Regions from separate parts of the Streptomyces caeni genome, predicted to be linked through region 2. Evidence: riboswitches for the same ligand, from Rfam matches in the RefSeq annotation. Region 2 holds a riboswitch; the other holds the start of a gene.

Region 1 (6,161 bases), on a different contig from region 2:
ACGCGCTGTACGCCATGGCGCTGGCGCGGGACGAGCGGCCCGTGGTGGCCGAGCGGGAGACCAAGTCGGTGTCCGTCGAGGACACGTACGACGTGGACATCCACGACCGGATCCGGGTCGGCCTGGAGGTGCAGCGGCTCGCGGACAGGTGTGTGCGGCGGCTGCGGGAGGCCGGGTTGTCGGGGCGGACCATCGTGCTGAAGGTGCGGCGGTACGACTTCTCGACCCTGACCCGTTCGGAGACCCTGCGCGGGCCCACGGACGATCCCGCAGTGGTGCGGGAGGCCGCGGCGCGGCTGCTGGACTCCGTGGACACCACGGGGGGCGTACGGCTCCTCGGCGTGGGCGTCAGCGGGCTGGCCGACTACACGCAGGAGGACCTGTTCGCCCAGGCGCATCTCTCCGCAGGGGAGGCCGCGGCGGAGGAGCCCCTGGGGCCGGAGGGCGCGGACGGGCCCGCCGAGGAGCAGACCGCGTGGCCGGCCGAGCACGTCTGGCGCCCGGGACTCGACGTCCGGCACGCCGAGTACGGGCCCGGCTGGGTGCAGGGCAGCGGTCTGGGCCGGGTGACCGTCCGGTTCGAGACTCCCGGCTCGGAGCCGGGACGCGTGCGCACCTTCCGCACCGGCGACCCCGCGCTGGAGCCGGCGGATCCCCTGCCCCTGGTGCCGAGACCGCCCGGGGACCCGCCGGGGACGCGGCGAAGACCCGAGGGCGCCGAGCCGGGTGCCGCGCAGAACGCGGCCGGGGTCCGGTCGCAGAACGCGGCCCGGGCTCGGTGACGGGCAGGGCTCACGTCTCCTCCGATCCTGCGAGATGCCCGAACTCGCGGTCCGCCGGCGTGGGCGGTGCGGCCACGTCCAGGCCGTAGTGGTGGTAGAGCTGCAGCTCCTGCTCGGGGGAGAGGTGGCGTCCGACGCCGAAGTCCGGGGCGTCCTTGATCAGGGCCCGGTCGAAGGGAACCCGCAGTGTGCCCTCCACCAGTTCGCTGGGCTCCAGCGGGACGAACGCGTCCCTGCCGAACAGGCCCGTTCGTATGGCCGCCCACTCCGGTACACCGGTCGCGTCGTCGAGGTACACCTCGTCGACCGTGCCGATCTTGGCTCCGTTGCGGTCGAACGCCTTGCGGCCGATCAGATTCCGCGGATCGATGTCGGTCTGCACGGTCCCTCCAATTGGTCGCAATGCGGACTATGCACTACAAAAGAGCACATTCCGCTACATGGCCACTCGAAGGTTCCCTCGATGTCCCCGCTGGTACGCTGGCAAGCGGCTGCTGAACCCGTGCGGGAGAGTCCTCCGGAGCGATCCGGAGGCGCCGAAGGAGCAAATCCTCCCCGGAATCTCTCAGGCCCACGTACCGCACGGACGAGGTCACTCTGGAAAGCAGGGCAGGTGCCGACGGCTCCCGCTCTCACCGACGGTGAAAGCCGGAGCGCCTTGCGGCGGACCGGTGAAGCTCTCAGGTCGAGATGACAGAGGGGGAGGCCGTCGGGGCACCTTTGCCGTGGTGCCCTTCACAGGTCGCGTCAGACCAGGAGGCCTCCGCAATGACCGCCCACCGCATTCCGCTCGCCGAGCTCGAACAGGGGACGCCCTTCGAGCAGCGCCACATCGGGCCCGACCAGGAGGCGCGGGCCAAGATGCTCGCGCAGGTCGGCTACGGCTCGCTCGACGACCTCACGGACGCCGCCGTCCCGGATGTGATCAAGAACGCCGACGGCCTGGAGCTGCCGGGCGCGCGCACCGAGGCCGAGGTGCTGGCCGAGCTGCGCTCCCTCGCCGACCGCAACCAGGTCCTCGACTCCATGATCGGCCTGGGCTACTACGGGACCTTCACCCCGCCGGTGATCCTGCGGAACGTGCTGGAGAACCCCGCGTGGTACACCGCGTACACGCCGTATCAGCCGGAGATCTCGCAGGGCCGGCTCGAGGCCCTGCTCAACTTCCAGACCATGGTCGCCGACCTCACCGGCCTGCCGACAGCCGGTGCCTCCCTGCTCGACGAGGGGACGGCCGCCGCCGAGGCGATGGCGCTGTCCCGGCGCATGGGCAAGAACAAGAACGGCCTCTTCCTGGTCGACGCGGACGTGCTGCCGCAGACCGTCGCCGTGATCCGGACCCGTGCAGAGCCGACCGGCGTGGAGGTCGTGGTCGCCGACCTGGGCGACGGCATTCCGGCCGAGGTCGCCGAGCGGGAGATCAACGGCGTACTGATCCAGTACCCGGGCGCCTCCGGTGCCGTCCGCGACATCAGGCCCGTCGTCGCGCAGGCCCACGAGCGCGGCGCGCTCGTCACCGTGGCGGCCGACCTGCTCGCGCTGACGCTGCTGACCCCGCCTGGTGAGCTGGGCGCCGACATCGCCGTCGGGACGACGCAGCGCTTCGGCGTGCCCATGGGCTTCGGCGGGCCGCACGCGGGTTATATGGCGGTGCACGAGCGGTTCGCGCGCAGCCTGCCGGGCCGGCTCGTGGGCGTCTCCGTGGACGTGGACGGGCACAAGGCGTACCGGCTGGCACTGCAGACCCGGGAACAGCACATCCGCCGCGAGAAGGCCACCAGCAACATCTGCACCGCGCAGGTGCTGCTCGCCGTGATGGCCGGGATGTACGCCGTCTACCACGGGCCCGAGGGCCTGCGCACCATCGCGCGGCGCACCCACCGCTACGCCGCGATCCTCGCGGCGGGTCTGGCGGCGGGCGGGGCCGAGATCGTCCACGGCGCCTACTTCGACACGCTCACCGTGCGGGTGCCGGGCCGCGCCGACGCGGTCGTCGCCACCGCGCGCGAGAGCGGGATCAACCTGCGCCTCGTCGACTCCGACCACGTCTCGATCGCCTGCGACGAGACGACCACGCGGGCCCAGCTGGGCGCCGTGTGGACCGCCTTCGGTGTCGAGGCGGACGTCGAGGCGCTGGACGCGGGCACCGAGGACGCCCTCCCGCAGGCGCTGCTGCGCACCGACGACTACCTCACCCACCCGGTCTTCCACCAGCACCGCTCCGAGACCGCGATGCTGCGCTACCTGCGCCGGCTGGCCGACCGCGACTACGCGCTCGACCGCGGCATGATCCCGCTGGGCTCCTGCACCATGAAGCTCAACGCGACCACGGAGATGGAACCGGTCACCTGGCCCGAGTTCGGGCAGTTGCACCCCTTCGCGCCTGCCGAGCAGGCGCAGGGCTACCTCACGCTCATCCGCGAGCTGGAGGAGCGCCTGGCCGAGGTCACCGGCTACGACAAGGTCTCCCTGCAGCCGAATGCCGGCTCGCAGGGCGAGCTGGCCGGCCTGCTCGCCGTCCGTGGCTACCACCGTGCGCGCGGCGACCAGCAGCGCACCGTCTGCCTCATCCCGTCCTCGGCGCACGGCACCAACGCCGCGAGCGCCGCCATGGCCGGGATGAAGGTCGTCGTGGTGAAGACCGCGGAGGACGGTGAGATCGACGTCGAGGACCTGCGGGCCAAGATCGAGCGGTACCGCGACGAGCTTGCCGTTCTGATGATCACGTACCCCTCCACGCACGGTGTGTTCGAGGAGCACGTCGCCGACATCTGCGCGGCCGTGCACGAGGCCGGCGGCCAGGTGTACGTCGACGGCGCCAACCTCAACGCGCTGGTCGGCCTCGCCAAGCCGGGCCACTTCGGCGGGGACGTCTCGCACCTCAACCTGCACAAGACGTTCTGCATTCCGCACGGCGGCGGCGGCCCGGGCGTCGGCCCGGTCGGCGTGCGCGCCCACCTGGCGCCGTATCTGCCGAACCACCCGCTGCAGCCCGCGGCCGGTCCGGAGACGGGCGTCGGCCCGATCTCGGCGGCCCCGTGGGGCTCCGCGGGCATCCTGCCGATCTCGTGGGCGTACGTCCGGCTCATGGGCGGTGAAGGCCTCAAGCACGCCACGCAGGTGGCCGTGCTGTCCGCCAACTACGTCGCCAAGCGACTGGAGCCGCACTACCCGGTCCTCTACACCGGCCCGGGCGGCCTGGTCGCGCACGAGTGCATCATCGACCTGCGTCCGCTGACCAAGGCGACCGGTGTGACCGTCGACGACATCGCCAAGCGGCTGATCGACTACGGCTTCCACGCACCGACGATGTCGTTCCCGGTGGCCGGCACACTGATGATCGAGCCGACCGAGTCCGAGGACCTCGCGGAGCTCGACCGGTTCTGCGAGGCGATGATCGCCATTCGTGCGGAGATCGAGAAGGTCGGTTCCGGTGAGTGGCCCGCCGACGACAACCCGCTGCGGAACGCCCCGCACACCGCCGCCGCCCTCGGCGGGAAGTGGGAGCACCCGTACGGCCGGGAGGAGGCCGTCTTCCCGGCCGGCGCCGCGGCCGCCGACAAGTACTGGCCGCCGGTGCGCCGCATCGACCAGGCGTTCGGCGACCGCAACCTGGTCTGTTCCTGCCCGCCGCTGGACGCCTACCAGGAGTGATCGACGCCTGGCATGCGCCGGGGCCGGCCCGGAGCGTTCGTCTCCGGGCCGGCCCCTCGTATGCCGGGACAGCGGTGCCCCGTGTGTGCGGCTCAGGCGGCCGTCATCACCTGGTCGGTGCCCAGCGGGCGGTGCGGGGCGATGATCTGACCGTCGGGCAGAAGCTCACCGGTGTCCTCGAAGAGCAGAACGCCGTTGCACAGCAGGCTCCATCCCTGCTCCGGATGGTGCGCCACAAGGCGGGCGGACTCCCGGTCGGCGGATTCGGCGGTCGGGCACGGTGGCTGGTGCTGGCACATGGTGGTGGGGATCTTTCGCTCTGTTGTGAATTCTGAGATGGCTGTCGTGTCTGTCCCGCGGCTCGTCGCGTCGTTCATGCCGCCCCCCGTTGGCGATACGTCGGTCTGGAACCCAGTGTTGCCCCACGGGCGTCAATCCGCAGGGGTTTCGCAGCACCGCTCCTCACAGGTTCATGACGCACCACCCATGAGGACGGTTCATTCCAACTCCACTGTCCTTTCGGGTGGTTCACCGTGGCCGTAAGGGGCTAGTCCATGTGGGCCGACCAGCGGATCGTCCCTCGTACGAGCGTGGCGGGACACGGACGGGCGACCGGGCGGGAGCGTGCTTGACGGCCCGGATGAGCGTCGTGCCCCACGGCCGTCTCCGGCGGCGGGGCACGACGGGCGGCGGGACCTACGCGGGCGAGCCGAGCAGCGGCGCCGGAGTCACCCGAAGGGTGAGCACCGGGAGGAGTTCGGCGACGCGGTGCGGGCGGTGGGCGGCGATGCCGGGCGGCGCGGGCGCGAGCGGCACCAGGAGGTCGGTCGCCGCCGGGTGGCCCGCCGCACCGTCGGCGGCGCAGTCGCCGTGCAGCCACAGCGTCAGCATGTACAGCTCGGGCACGGACAGGAGCCTGGGCTGGTACGGCTGTTTCATGGCCTCTGCCTGGCTCAGGGCACGCTCGGTGGCGGCGATGTACGGGCCCTCGAAGAAGCGGGAGAACGCCCAGCCGTCGGGGGTGAGCATGGTCTCGGCGGCGGCCACGGCGCGGTTGCCGGCGCGGATGAGGAAGCGCCACCCGGCCAGCCGGGTTGCCGACGCGCCCGCAGGGGCGATCCGGTCGAGCACGTGGACGGGCAGCGGCATCTCCGGAGTGGTGGGTCCCTGAGCGGCGCGCAGGGACGGGGTGCGGGCCTCATGGACAACGGTGGGGGAACCGAGTGCCGTGAGGACGGAGCGGAGAGCGGGCGCGGGAGCCGGGGGGACATGCAGCGGCATGGTGGGTCGCCTCTCATTCGACAGGCACGGGTGCGCGGGGGCGGGCGGACGGCGCTGTCAGCTCTGGGGGGTCAGAGGGGCGGGAACTGTGCCCGGGCGATTGGAAGGCGCTGTGACGAGAGGGCTCAGGACCGCGATCGCCAACTCTCTGCCCCGTGTGCGAAGTTTATATGAAACGTGTTCACCGGGTGTTTCGGCTAGCCGTCCCGCGCGTGACGGGCAAGGGGATATCCGGTCGCTGATAAGTGCGGTTCGTCCCGATGCGGCACGAGTGCCCCGGCAGCGACCTCGGAATACTTGTCCGTAGCGGTCGGCTGGTTCTCGTCGGCGATTTTCCTCACATGGTTGCGCCCTGAAACTGCGTATGGCCGCATGCCTCGTGAATGTGCCCGGACACACCGCCTCCCAGCGTAGCGGGTGACGGCCCGGCGGGGGACGTTATCG
Region 2 (6,161 bases):
GCGGAGTTGATCTTCTTGGCCAGTTCGGCCGTCGAGAGGATCACACCGCCGCGCGGGCCGCCCAGCGTCTTGTGGGTCGTGGTGGTGACGACATGGGCGTGCGGCACCGGGTTCGGGTGCAGGCCCGCCGCCACCAGACCGGCGAAGTGCGCCATGTCGACCATGAGGTAGGCGCCGACCCCGTCCGCGATCCGGCGGAAGGCGGCGAAGTCCAGCCGGCGCGGATAGGCCGACCAGCCCGCCACGATCAGCCTCGGCCGGGACTCCTTGGCCAGGCGTTCCACCTCGTCCATGTCGACGACACCGTCGTCGCCGACGTGGTAGGCCACCACGTTGTAGAGCTTGCCGGAGAAGTTGATCTTCATTCCGTGGGTCAGGTGCCCGCCGTGCGCGAGGTTCAGACCCATGATCGTGTCACCGGGCTGCAGCAGCGCGAACATCGCCGCCGCGTTGGCCTGGGCGCCCGAGTGCGGCTGCACATTGGCGTGCTCCGCGCCGAAGAGCTCCTTGACCCGGTCGATGGCGATCTGCTCGACCACGTCGACGTGCTCGCAGCCGCCGTAGTAGCGGCGGCCGGGGTAGCCCTCGGCGTACTTGTTGGTGAGCACCGAGCCCTGGGCCTCCATGACCGCGACCGGGGCGAAGTTCTCCGAGGCGATCATCTCGAGGGTGGACTGCTGACGGTGCAGCTCGGCGTCGACCGCGGCGGCCACGTCGGGGTCGAGCTCGTGCAGGGGCGTGTTGAGAACGGACATGTGTGCTACGGCTCCTCAGCCGGCGGTGTGGGCGTCGTACTCGTCGGCGGAGAGCAGGTCGGCCGGCTCCTCCGTGACACGCACCTTGAACAGCCAGCCGCCCTCGAACGGGGCCGAGTTCACCAGCGACGGGTCGTTGACGACGTCCTCGTTGATCTCGGTGATCTCGCCGGTGACCGGGGCGTAGAGGTCGCTCACGGACTTGGTGGACTCCAGTTCACCGCAGGTCTCGCCCGCGGTCACGGTGTCACCGACCTCCGGGAGCTGGACGTACACGACATCGCCGAGGGCGTTGGACGCGAACTCCGTGATGCCGACCGTCGCGACGCCGTCCTCGGCGGCCGACAGCCACTCGTGCTCCTTGCTGTAACGCAGCTGCTGGGGGTTGCTCATGGCCTGGATTCTCCTGTACGCGCGGGAGGGGTGGTGAGTTGGGGACTGCTGGGGTTGCTCCTGAGCAGGGCGGACGGGCGCGGTGGCACGTCCGGCCCGCGCCCAGTGTCTACTTCCGGCGTTTGTAGAACGGCAGCGCCACGACCTCGTACGGCTCGTGGCTGCCCCGGATGTCCACCGCGACCCCGGTGGTGCCGGGCGCGGAGTGCGCCGCGTCGACGTACGCCATCGCGATCGGCCGGCCCAGGGTGGGGGAGGGGGCGCCGGAGGTGACCTCGCCGACCACCTCGCCACCGGCGACGACCGGGTACCCGGCCCGCGGGACCCGCCGGCCCTGCGCGACCAGGCCGACCAGCACGCGCGGCGGGTTCTGCGCGGCCCGCTCGGCGGCCTCGCGCAGCGCCGCGCGCCCCACGAAGTCGCCCTCCTTCTCGAACTTCACGACCCGGCCGAGCCCTGCGTCGAAAGGAGTCAGGGACGTGCTGAGTTCGTGCCCGTACAGGGGCATGCCCGCCTCCAGGCGCAGCGTGTCCCGGCAGGACAGCCCGCACGGGACGAGGCCGACGGGCGCGCCCGCCTCGGTCAGCGCCCGCCACAGCTTCTCGGCGTGCTCGGGGGCGACGAACAGTTCGAAGCCGTCCTCGCCGGTGTATCCGGTGCGCGCGATGAGGGCCGGGACGCCGGCGACCGTGCCGGGCAGGCCCGCGTAGTACCTGAGGCCGTCCAGGTCGGCATCGGACAGGGACTTCAGGATGCCGGGGGACTCGGGGCCCTGGACGGCGACGAGGGCGTAGGCGTCCCGGTCGTCGCGCACCCGGGCCTCGAAGCCGGAGGAGCGCTCCACCAGCGCGTCGAGCACCACCTGGGCGTTGGAGGCGTTGGCGACGACCATGTACTCCTGTTCCGCCAGCCGGTACACGATCAGGTCGTCGAGGATGCCGCCGTCCTCCCGGCAGATCATCGTGTAGCGGGCGCGGCCGACGCCGACGGAGGACATGCTGCCCACCAGGGCGTGGTCCAGGAACCGGTCCGCCTCGGGCCCGGTGACCGTGATCTCGCCCATGTGCGAGAGGTCGAAGAGACCCGCCTTCGTCCGGACGGCGACATGCTCCTCGCGCTCGGAGCCGTACCGCAGGGGCATGTCCCAGCCGGCGAAGTCGGTCATCGTCGCGCCGAGCGAACGATGCAGGGCATCGAGCGCGGTACGGCGCGGGGGGCTGCTGCTCATCGGTTGTGCTCCCAGGGCGATGGAGTCCCCGCGCGGGCAAAGCCGGGCGTGGGGAGGACGGGGTCGTTCCTCCCCATCTGTCATCGGAACCTGAGAGGTTCGCCATGACTCCCGCGGCGGGTCGTCACGGCTTGCACCTTGGGTGGAGCCACTGGTCGGCGGCCCGCTTTTCAGATGTGCCTCGCCCGCGCGGTACGGGGCCTGAGAGATTCAAGGGAGGGACTTGCTCCTTCGGCGCCCGGGCACATGTCGGTGCCCGGAACTCTCCCGCGCGGATTCAAGCGGCCGGTATGCAGTTGGCGCGCTCATCATCGCATGCCGCGCCTGCACGTGGCAGACCGCATCTGTAACCGGCTTGTGGCGGTACGGGCACGAAACCGCGAGACACCGTGCATTACCTTCTCTTTACGCTCGACGGGGACAGGTACGTCCCGGCCCCAAGGGAGGACGATCACGGTGAACAGGACCACGGCATACGCCACGACCTCGGGCGTCGCGGTGCACAAGCAGCCCGGAGCCACGGCCCTGGAGAACCGCGGCCCGCTGCCGACGGCCGTGGTCCGCGATCTGCGCGACCGCACGGGCCGCAGCCCGCGCGGGCTCACCTTCGGCGCGGCCGACCTCGTCGTGGTCACCGGGCTGCCCGGCAGCGGCAAGTCCACGCTCATGCGGCGCGCCGTGCGGGGCACCCGCATCGACTCCCAGGACACCCGCGACCGCTGGGACACCCGCCTGGCCGGTGTCCTGCCGTACACGGTCTACCGCCCCCTCGTCCGCCTCGCCCACTACGCGGGCCTGCGCCGAGCTCTGCGCGCGGGCACGGCGGTGGTCGTGCACGACTGCGGCACGCAGGCGTGGGTGCGCGGCTGGCTGGCCCGGGAGGCCCGCCGTCGCGGCGGCACGCTGCACCTGCTCGTGCTCGACGTCGGCGCGGACACGGCGCTGGCGGGCCAGCGCAGCCGCGGCCGCGGCGTCTCGCGCTACGCGTTCCTCAGGCACCGCCGGGCGACGCGGCGGCTGCTGCGCTCCGTCGAACGGGGCCACCTGCCGCGGGGCTGCGGCTCGGCGGTCCTGCTGGACCGGGACGCGGCCGATGCCCTGCGCCGGATCGGTTTCGCCGGCTGACCGGCCCCGGGCGCGCAGGCGTTAGCCTTTCCAGCCACAGCAGTGGTTCTGAGCAGGCGGTAGGCAGATGGACTTCCCGGCGGATCTTCCCGCGGACTTCCCCGCACAGGCGCACCCCCATCCGCACGGCGGATGGCCGGGCAACGAGTTGGAGGAGGTGCTCTCCGCCTCGCTCGGTGTCCCCTCGGCCGCCGGCCGGATCCTCGAGGTCCTCGGCCGCAGCTTCCTCTGGGTGCCGCTGCCGGACGGCGGCGGCCCGCACAGCGGCACCCTCGACCTGCCCACCCTGGACATCGAGGGCCAGGCGTACGTGCCGGTGTTCAGCTCGGAGGAGCAGTTCCGGCAGGCCGTCGGCCACCACATGTCGTACACGATCGCGCCCGCCGCCGAGTTCGCCCGCGGGCTGCCCCCGCAGGCCGGCATCGCGGTCAACCCGGGCGGCGTGGTCGGGGTGCCGTTGCCGCCCGAGGCGGTGGCCGAGCTGTGCCGGGCCGGGCGCACCCCGCTCGACGGCCCGGCGAGCGGCGGCCGCGTCCGTCTGTTCGAACCCGATTGGCAGGACGACCCGGTGGACTTCCTCGCCGCCGCGTCGGCCGAGTTCGACCAGACCGGTGTGGTGGTCACCGCGCGCCGCTGCCTGGCCGTGATCGAGACGGCCGACCCGGTCATGTTCATCGGAGTCGAACTCGCCTCCACGGAGGCCGACCCGCAGGCGCTCCCGCTGGAGGCACTCGGCCGGGCGCTCGGCAAGGTGCCGGTCGAGACACCGGTGAACATGGTGTTCCTGGACATGGCCCAGGACCCGGTGGGCGACTGGCTGCGGGAGCGGGTGCGGCCGTTCTACCAGCGCGGTCACTGAACGGCCCGCCGGCGGTGGACGGCACGCGGCCGGCGGCGGGGGCGCCGCGCCCCCAGGGCGGGGCGCGGCCCACGGCGGCGCGGCACGCGTCGCGTTGCTGTCGCAGGCGCGCCGTAACCTGGTTTCATGACCGGAGCGGGAGGCGCTCCCGGCCGGGGGCCGGGTCGGCTCCCGGACAGTGGAGAATGGCCCGGTCGGGGTGGTACGGCTGACATCCGCGTGCAACGCGCGGGAGGCATCCGTGGGGACTGCCGGGTTTGTCGTGAAGGGGCGGTAGAGGGTGAGCGCGTCGGGCACGGCCGCGGCCGGGCAGGTCGAGCACATGCTGCGCCAGGTGACGCCCGGGCGCTACGACGCCTACGAGGCGCTCCTCCACGTGCTGGCGACCCCGTCGTCCGGCCAGGTCTGGATGCTGCTGTGGCACGGCCAGGCCGGCTCGCCCGACGCCCAGTACGGGGCCATGGAGGTGGGCGGCCACGGCTACGCCCCCTGTGTCACCTCCGCTCAGGAACTGTCGGCCAGCGGCTGGAACCGCTCGTACGAGGTGGTCGACGGCCTCGACGTGGCACGCACCCTCTACCCGGACCACCACGGCCTCTGGCTGAACCCGCACGCGCCCGGCGGCGGCGTCGGCATCCCCTGGCTGGATCTGCGCCGCATCGCCACCGGTTTGGAGCGCCAGCCCGCGGGCCCCCTCAGACTGTCGGAACCGGCCATCGAGATCCCCCAGTTCTACGCCCTCCTCGCGCAGAACGCGCACCGGACGCCCGCCGTGCGCTCACTGCGCCGCGCCTGGGTGCAGCCCGCGCTGGGGGCGCCTTACCTGGCGATCGGCCTGGACGTGTACGACACCTCGCCGCCCGCCGTCGACTCGGTGCGCGCGATGATGCAGCAGTCCGTCGTCGCCGCTCCCGAAGGACTGCCGGTGTCGACCGTCGTGATGTCCGACGAGTACGACCCGGTCGCAATGTGGCTCCGCGCCCGCGCCCGCCCCTTCTACGACCGCGAGGCCCACGCGGCACCGGCCCAGGCCCCCGCGGCCGGCGGCTACGGCTATCCACCCGTCCCCGGCGCATACTGACCCGGACGGTTCCGAGCCCTCGGACGCGTCCGGCGGCGGCAGCGTCTCTCCGCGCGTAGATGAGAGCGAATGGGGTGGATTTCTCTCCGCATATCCCTTTCGTTCTCGTCCGGCCCGCGTTACCTAGTGTCCGGATAACGGAACCCTCCTGCTCGCATCACGTTTACGCATCCATTCACCGTCAAGTCTGGCAACAGATCGCAGAACCGTTGAAGACTCCCGCACCAGGGGTGTCTCGCCCCTGCGTACGACGGACTGAAGACGCCGCTACCGCGGCGAGTGCGGGCCGGCCACCGCCGGTTGAGAGGGGTCCCTGCCACATGACGGCACCATTGCACGAGCCGACCGCGGAAGCGGCCCCGAGCGCTGCCGAGGAGGCTGCGGTTGCCGGCGCCGGGGTGAAGGCCGTACAGGGGCGTTCCCTGGGCCGGATCGCCTGGGAGCGCCTCAAGCGGGACAAGCTCGCCCTCACGGGCGGCGTCGTCGTGCTCGTGCTCATCGCGCTCGCCCTGCTCGCACCGGTGATCACGAACCTGGTCGGCCAGGACCCGGACGCCTACCACGAGAACCTGATCGACCCGCTGTTCGGCACCCCCAAGGGGTCGCTCGGCGGCCTCAGCGGCGACCACCTGCTGGGCGTGGAGCCGGTCAACGGCCGCGACATCTTCGCGCGCGTCCTCTACGGCGCCCGTGTCTCGCTCCTGGTGGGCTTTCTGTCCG

What was found. Region 2 has a riboswitch for glycine ahead of gcvT (glycine cleavage system aminomethyltransferase GcvT). Riboswitches for the same ligand answer to the same signal wherever they lie in the genome.
Region 1: another riboswitch for glycine. It lies ahead of gcvP (aminomethyl-transferring glycine dehydrogenase); the one in region 2 lies ahead of gcvT (glycine cleavage system aminomethyltransferase GcvT).

What each region holds. Positions count from the first base shown of each region.
Region 1 is NZ_JBHUDX010000051.1:9,662-15,822, forward strand. Features, by position in the region: gene ACFSL4_RS19005 (DNA polymerase IV) at 1-782, shown strand, start outside; gene ACFSL4_RS19010 (PRC-barrel domain-containing protein) at 793-1,164, opposite strand; glycine riboswitch at 1,278-1,373, shown strand; gene gcvP (aminomethyl-transferring glycine dehydrogenase) at 1,551-4,436, shown strand; gene ACFSL4_RS19020 (DUF5999 family protein) at 4,529-4,735, opposite strand; gene ACFSL4_RS19025 (hypothetical protein) at 5,133-5,717, opposite strand.
Region 2 is NZ_JBHUDX010000099.1:32,596-38,756, reverse strand. Features, by position in the region: gene glyA (serine hydroxymethyltransferase) at 1-755, opposite strand, end outside; gene gcvH (glycine cleavage system protein GcvH) at 771-1,148, opposite strand; gene gcvT (glycine cleavage system aminomethyltransferase GcvT) at 1,258-2,376, opposite strand; glycine riboswitch at 2,444-2,556, opposite strand; glycine riboswitch at 2,557-2,656, opposite strand; gene ACFSL4_RS31960 (AAA family ATPase) at 2,827-3,501, shown strand; gene ACFSL4_RS31955 (enhanced serine sensitivity protein SseB) at 3,569-4,360, shown strand; gene ACFSL4_RS31950 (enhanced serine sensitivity protein SseB C-terminal domain-containing protein) at 4,641-5,441, shown strand; gene ACFSL4_RS31945 (ABC transporter permease) at 5,762-6,161, shown strand, end outside.